Regions from separate parts of the Carnobacterium sp. FSL E2-0243 genome, predicted to be linked through region 1. Evidence: a T-box and tRNA genes for the amino acid it is inferred to sense, from the RefSeq annotation. Region 1 holds a T-box; the other holds one or more tRNA genes.
What was found. A T-box is a leader RNA that pairs with one kind of tRNA and senses whether it is charged. The one in region 1 lies ahead of glyQ (glycine--tRNA ligase subunit alpha), so its partner is inferred to be a tRNA-Gly.
Positions count from the first base shown of each region.

Region 1 (3,252 bases):
CAGTCGCACCTACAGTTAGTGCTCCAGTTGCTAAATCTCCAGGTGCTAAAGCAAACAAACCAACTAAATTAGCACAAACTAATGCTGGATTAGGTATGCTACCTGCAGTGGGTGGTTTGACAGCAGTGGGTGGTTCAATTGGTGCTATCTTTAAAAGCCGTCGTAAAAAATAATAAATAAACACTAAAAATTATAACTTCATCATAAATAAAAACCAAGCACGACTTATTTTATAATGTTCGTGTTTGGGAGTATTTATGATGGATACATAGGTACATTGTTGCGTATAATACTTAGTTTCTAAATGAATACAAGGGTGGAAAACATGGCTAAAGATAAATTAAATCAAGAAAATATAGAGGTCAATCAATCAAAAGAGAGTGGGACAAAAGTAACATCAGAAAAAGCAACTATTTTTTCATACTTGTCAGATATAAATAGAATTAAAGTAGATTATACAAAAGAACCTTTAAAAATAAAATATAAATGGGCTAGTACTCATTTTATTTTTCCAACTCAGGATAGCTTTGATTTGGAGGGACAAAAATTAGCACTAAGATTAGAAGGAAAAATTGAAGAAGCTTTTTCATTGAACCAATCAATAAGTCCAAAAGAAAGAACAAATCAAAAGAAATGGCGCATTTTAGCAGTGGTTCTATTAATTATTGGGATTGGTGGACTTTCAGCCAATAGCATTTATGGAACTTACTTGGCTCGTAAAATTGAGCAAAACACGCAAATAACTATGGAAAAAATAAAAAAAGTCAATCCTGCGAAGAGTGAAGATGAAAAACAAGAGCGCAGTGCTTTTAAAGAGCAACCTTACCAACCGATTGAAACCTATTTAGATGATTCAGATATCGAGACTTATCTAGGGAGTATAGCGATTCCAGATGTAAATTTAAATTTGCCCATCGTTAAAGGTGTTGGAGAACAAAATCTCTATCGTGGAGCAGCTACTAACAAAATAGGGCAACAAATGGGGAAAGGTAATTATCCAATGGCTGCGCATAAAGTTCCAGGGAATGACACTTCTTTATTTGGTCCCTTATTTCAGGTGACTCCAGGTATGAAGATTTATCTTTCTGATAATCAAAACATCTATATTTATACTGCGAGAGAAAGTTATGTTGTTGAACCTGAACGTGTGGATATTTTAGATGATGTGATTGGACAGACGTTACTAACCTTATACACATGTAGCACGGATGCTGGGGTTGAGCGTCTAGTGGTCCAAGCGGATTTTGAGAAACAATTAAAAATGACAGATGCATCTCCAGAGGGACAAGCTATTTTTGCTAGAGAGTAAGGAAATGCTAAAATGAGTTGACAAAGGACTTAGATTAACGCTATTATAGTAACAAGTAAATACTAATGAAGTGATGAAGGAAAGTAGTAAGAATTCTAATTTTAGTATAGCGAGTTTGGGATAGTGGAAGCCAAATGTAAAAGGAATTTTGAAGGCGTTCTGGAGCTTATTCAATGAAGATGCTAGTTTTTTTAACTAGAATTAGGGTGGAACCGCGATAATATCGTCCCTATACTGACAGGAATCTCTTGTTAGTATAGGGATTTTTTGTTGTATTTTAAATGAATCTAGGAGGAATAAAAAAGCTAGAAAATAAGACTGTAAGTGAGAATACATTAAAAAAAGGGAGCGATAAAAATGAGTAAAAAATTAACGATTCAAGAGATGATTTTAACATTACAAAATTTTTGGTCAAATCAAGGTTGTATGTTAATGCAATCTTATGATACAGAAAAAGGGGCCGGAACAATGAGCCCATATACTTTCTTAAGAGCAATTGGTCCAGAGCCTTGGAACGCAGCCTATGTGGAACCATCTAGAAGACCAGCTGATGGACGTTATGGAGAAAATCCAAATCGCTTATACCAACACCATCAATTCCAAGTTGTAATGAAGCCCTCACCAGATAATATTCAAGAGCTTTATTTGGAAAGTTTGAAATTATTAGGAATTAATCCATTAGAGCACGATATTCGTTTTGTTGAGGATAACTGGGAAAATCCTTCAATGGGGTGTGCTGGTTTAGGTTGGGAAGTTTGGTTAGATGGAATGGAAATTACTCAGTTCACCTATTTTCAACAAGTTGGTGGTCTAGAATGTAAACCTGTCACAAGTGAAATCACATACGGTATTGAGCGTTTAGCTTCTTATATGCAAGAAGTTGATAGTGTTTATGATTTAGAGTGGACAAATGGTGTTCGTTATGGAGAAATTTTCTTTGAACCAGAATATGAACATTCTAAATATGCATTTGAAACAAGCAATCAAGAGTTATTACTAACTTTATTTGATGCTTATGAGAAGGAAGCACAAGTTCAAATTGAACATGGCTTAGTGCATCCTGCCTATGATTATGTGTTGAAATGTAGTCATACGTTTAACTTGTTAGACGCTCGTGGAGCGGTATCAGTAACAGAGCGAGCTGGATATTTAGCTAGAATTAGAAATATGGCACGAGCATTAGCCAAAGCTTTTGTAGCTGAGCGTGAGAAATTAGGCTTCCCATTACTACAAAAAAATAATGATGTGTTAGTAAAGGAGGAAAATTAAGATGGCGAAAGACTTATTATTAGAAATTGGGTTAGAAGAAATTCCGGCTAAATATGTCACACCAAGTAGCCAACAATTGGTTAAACGTGTTTCCGACTTTTTAACCGAAAATAAATTAACTTTTGGAGAGATAGTGCCTTTTTCAACACCAAGAAGACTAGCAGTCATTGTTAAATCAGTAGCAGATAAACAAGAAGATACAGCTGAAATTGTCAAAGGACCAGCCAAAAAAATTGCTCTTGATGCTGAAGGAAATTGGAGCAAAGCGGCACAAGGTTTTGTTCGTGGTCAAGGAGCAACGGTTGAGGATATCACGTTTAAAGAAATTAAAGGTGTGGAGTATGTTCACATTGATAAGTTTACCGCTGGAAAACCAGCAATGGATATTTTAACAAAATTAGATCAAGTCATCACTGGAATGACTTTTCCAGTCAGCATGAGTTGGGGGAACCATTCATTCAAATATATCAGACCGATTCATTGGATTACAGCTATGCTTGATGAAACAATCATCCCCTTTAAAATTTTAGATATTGAAACGAGCAATACAAGTCGTGGGCATCGTTTTCTTGGAGAAGATACAAGTTTTGCAGGTGCTAGTGATTATGAAAGTAAATTGGAAAAAGAATTTGTTATTTCAGATAGCCAAAAACGTAAAGCAATGATTGTTGATC
Region 1 covers NZ_JBBOPM010000001.1:1,696,088-1,699,339, forward strand. The annotation lists gene MHI00_RS07935 (cell wall protein) at 1-173, shown strand, start outside; gene MHI00_RS07940 (class A sortase) at 326-1,309, shown strand; T-box leader at 1,374-1,543, shown strand; gene glyQ (glycine--tRNA ligase subunit alpha) at 1,667-2,578, shown strand; gene glyS (glycine--tRNA ligase subunit beta) at 2,580-3,252, shown strand, end outside.

Region 2 (3,252 bases), 740 kb from region 1:
AAGGGGTGCTGATCGAAAGATCAGCCGCAGTGAATAGGCCCAAGCGACTGTTTATCAAAAACACAGGTCTCTGCAAAATCGAAAGATGACGTATAGGGGCTGACGCCTGCCCGGTGCTGGAAGGTTAAGAGGATTGGTTAGCTTCGGCGAAGCTAAGAATTGAAGCCCCAGTAAACGGCGGCCGTAACTATAACGGTCCTAAGGTAGCGAAATTCCTTGTCGGGTAAGTTCCGACCCGCACGAAAGGCGTAACGATTTGGGCACTGTCTCAACGAGAGACTCGGTGAAATTATAGTACCTGTGAAGATGCAGGTTACCCGCGACAGGACGGAAAGACCCCATGGAGCTTTACTGCAGTTTGATATTGAGTGTTTGTACAGCTTGTACAGGATAGGTAGGAGCCATAGAAGTCAGGACGCCAGTCTTGATGGAGGCATTGGTGGGATACTACCCTTGCTGTATGACCACTCTAACCCTAGCCACTAATCGTGGCTGGAGACAGTGTCAGACGGGCAGTTTGACTGGGGCGGTCGCCTCCTAAAGAGTAACGGAGGCGCCCAAAGGTTCCCTCAGAATGGTTGGAAATCATTCGTAGAGTGTAAAGGCAGAAGGGAGCTTGACTGCGAGACCTACAAGTCGAGCAGGGACGAAAGTCGGGCTTAGTGATCCGGTGGTTCCGCATGGAAGGGCCATCGCTCAACGGATAAAAGCTACCCTGGGGATAACAGGCTTATCTCCCCCAAGAGTCCACATCGACGGGGAGGTTTGGCACCTCGATGTCGGCTCATCGCATCCTGGGGCTGTAGTCGGTCCCAAGGGTTGGGCTGTTCGCCCATTAAAGCGGTACGCGAGCTGGGTTCAGAACGTCGTGAGACAGTTCGGTCCCTATCCGTCGCGGGCGCAGGAAATTTGAGAGGAGCTGTCCTTAGTACGAGAGGACCGGGATGGACACACCGCTGGTGTACCAGTTGTTCTGCCAAGAGCATCGCTGGGTAGCTATGTGTGGAAGGGATAAACGCTGAAAGCATCTAAGCGTGAAGCCCCCCTCGAGATGAGATTTCCCATCACGTAAGTGAGTAAGACCCCTGAGAGATGATCAGGTAGATAGGTTGGAAGTGGAAGTACAGCGATGTATGGAGCGGACCAATACTAATCGGTCGAGGACTTAACCAAGAAATAAACGGTGAAGAACGTTTCCAAAACAATTACTTTTTAAACAGTTCCAGTTTTGAGAGATCAAACTCTCTACAACTAAATAATTGAATCGCAGTTTAGTGTCGATGTAACCATCAACCTAAACAAGCATTTTTTAACAAATTGCAAGCTAATCAAGGATGTAACTGAGCGAACCCCGGAATGCACTAGTGTGCATGAGGAGTGGAGTAAAGGAAACAGACGCAGAGTAGCGCCGTAAGTTGTAAAAAAATTGTGTGGTGGCGATAGCGAAAAGGATACACCTGTTCCCATGCCGAACACAGCAGTTAAGCTTTTCAGCGCCGAGAGTAGTTGGGGGTTTCCCCCTGTGAGGGTAGGACGTTGCCACGCGAATTCAATACATTTAGTCAAAATATCCATTCATTTTGGGGGTTTAGCTCAGTTGGGAGAGCATCTGCCTTACAAGCAGAGGGTCAGCGGTTCGAGCCCGTTAACCCCCACCATGAGTCATTAGCTCAGTTGGTAGAGCATCTGACTTTTAATCAGAGGGTCGTAGGTTCGAATCCTACATGACTCATAACTAAACATTATAAAATGATTAGTTAATAGCCATATTTTAGCGGGTGTGGCGGAATTGGCAGACGCACTAGATTTAGGATCTAGCGTTGTAAGACGTGGGGGTTCAAGTCCCTTCACCCGCACTTTAACTTTTAGCCGGCTTAGCTCAGTTGGTAGAGCATCTGATTTGTAATCAGAGGGTCGAGGGTTCAACTCCTTTAGCCGGCACCATTTTTATTAAATAAATAATTGCGATGCGAAAGTAGTTCAGTGGTAGAACATCACCTTGCCAAGGTGGGGGTCGCGGGTTCGAACCCCGTCTTTCGCTTACTAGATTCGTCTAGGTTGCCCAGATTTCTTTGAAATCTGATCCACATTCCATGCCGGGGTGGCGGAACTGGCAGACGCACAGGACTTAAAATCCTGCGGTGAGTGATCACCGTGCCGGTTCGATTCCGGCCCTCGGCACCATTTGCACCCATAGCTCAATTGGATAGAGTACTTGACTACGAATCAAGCGGTTAGAGGTTCGACTCCTCTTGGGTGCATAGCTTTAGTAAGATTATAAAGCGTAGTTTTTAAACGGGAAGTAGCTCAGCTTGGTAGAGCACTTGGTTTGGGACCAAGGGGTCGCAGGTTCGAATCCTGTCTTCCCGATTTATAAGTTAATAAGGGGCCTTAGCTCAGCTGGGAGAGCGCCTGCCTTGCACGCAGGAGGTCAGCGGTTCGATCCCGCTAGGCTCCACTTAGAAGACTTATAAACAATTAATTATTTTGGCGGTGTAGCTCAGCTGGCTAGAGCGTCCGGTTCATACCCGGGAGGTCGGGGGTTCGATCCCCTTCGCCGCTATTATATTTTTAAAAAGGCCTTATATTGGACCTTTAGCTCAGTTGGTTAGAGCAGACGGCTCATAACCGTCCGGTCGTAGGTTCGAGTCCTACAAGGTCCATAGATAGTTTATTTCTATTGAAAGCCTTGTGATTATTTATTCCGGAGGATTACCCAAGTCCGGCTGAAGGGAACGGTCTTGAAAACCGTCAGGCGGGTAAAACCGTGCAAGGGTTCGAATCCCTTATCCTCCTTAGTTTTAAATTTATACCTTTCAGTAGCTTGCAAAGAAAGCTACAATTATCGCGGGGTGGAGCAGTTGGCAGCTCGTCGGGCTCATAACCCGAAGGTCACAGGTTCAAGTCCTGTCCCCGCAATTTCTTTAAAACTTATGTTGAAAAGAAAAGTGACGTAACACAAAAACAATTTGGTTTGGTAGTTCAGCTGGTTAGAATGCCTGCCTGTCACGCAGGAGGTCGCGGGTTCGAGTCCCGTCCAGACCGTTTTAAATTTTTTATGGCTCAGTAGCTCAGTTGGTAGAGCAATGGATTGAAGCTCCATGTGTCGGCAGTTCGATTCTGTCCTGCGCCATTTTATAATGCGGGTGTAGTTTAGTGGTAAAACCACAGCCTTCCAAGCTGTTGTCGCGAGTTCGATTCTCGTCACCCGCTTTTTGGGCCTATAGCTCAGCTGGTTAGAGCGCACGCCTG
Region 2 covers NZ_JBBOPM010000001.1:2,436,119-2,439,370, reverse strand. The annotation lists rRNA gene MHI00_RS11510 (23S ribosomal RNA) at 1-1,173, shown strand, start outside; rRNA gene rrf (5S ribosomal RNA) at 1,430-1,545, shown strand; tRNA gene MHI00_RS11500 (tRNA-Val) at 1,583-1,658, shown strand; tRNA gene MHI00_RS11495 (tRNA-Lys) at 1,660-1,732, shown strand; tRNA gene MHI00_RS11490 (tRNA-Leu) at 1,775-1,856, shown strand; tRNA gene MHI00_RS11485 (tRNA-Thr) at 1,869-1,944, shown strand; tRNA gene MHI00_RS11480 (tRNA-Gly) at 1,970-2,041, shown strand; tRNA gene MHI00_RS11475 (tRNA-Leu) at 2,096-2,184, shown strand; tRNA gene MHI00_RS11470 (tRNA-Arg) at 2,188-2,261, shown strand; tRNA gene MHI00_RS11465 (tRNA-Pro) at 2,297-2,370, shown strand; tRNA gene MHI00_RS11460 (tRNA-Ala) at 2,386-2,458, shown strand; tRNA gene MHI00_RS11455 (tRNA-Met) at 2,490-2,563, shown strand; tRNA gene MHI00_RS11450 (tRNA-Ile) at 2,590-2,663, shown strand; tRNA gene MHI00_RS11445 (tRNA-Ser) at 2,707-2,796, shown strand; tRNA gene MHI00_RS11440 (tRNA-Met) at 2,847-2,919, shown strand; tRNA gene MHI00_RS11435 (tRNA-Asp) at 2,972-3,045, shown strand; tRNA gene MHI00_RS11430 (tRNA-Phe) at 3,061-3,133, shown strand; tRNA gene MHI00_RS11425 (tRNA-Gly) at 3,143-3,213, shown strand; tRNA gene MHI00_RS11420 (tRNA-Ile) at 3,218-3,252, shown strand, end outside.
Region 2: it encodes a tRNA-Gly, which carries the amino acid that the T-box ahead of glyQ (glycine--tRNA ligase subunit alpha) is inferred to sense. The anticodon was not compared.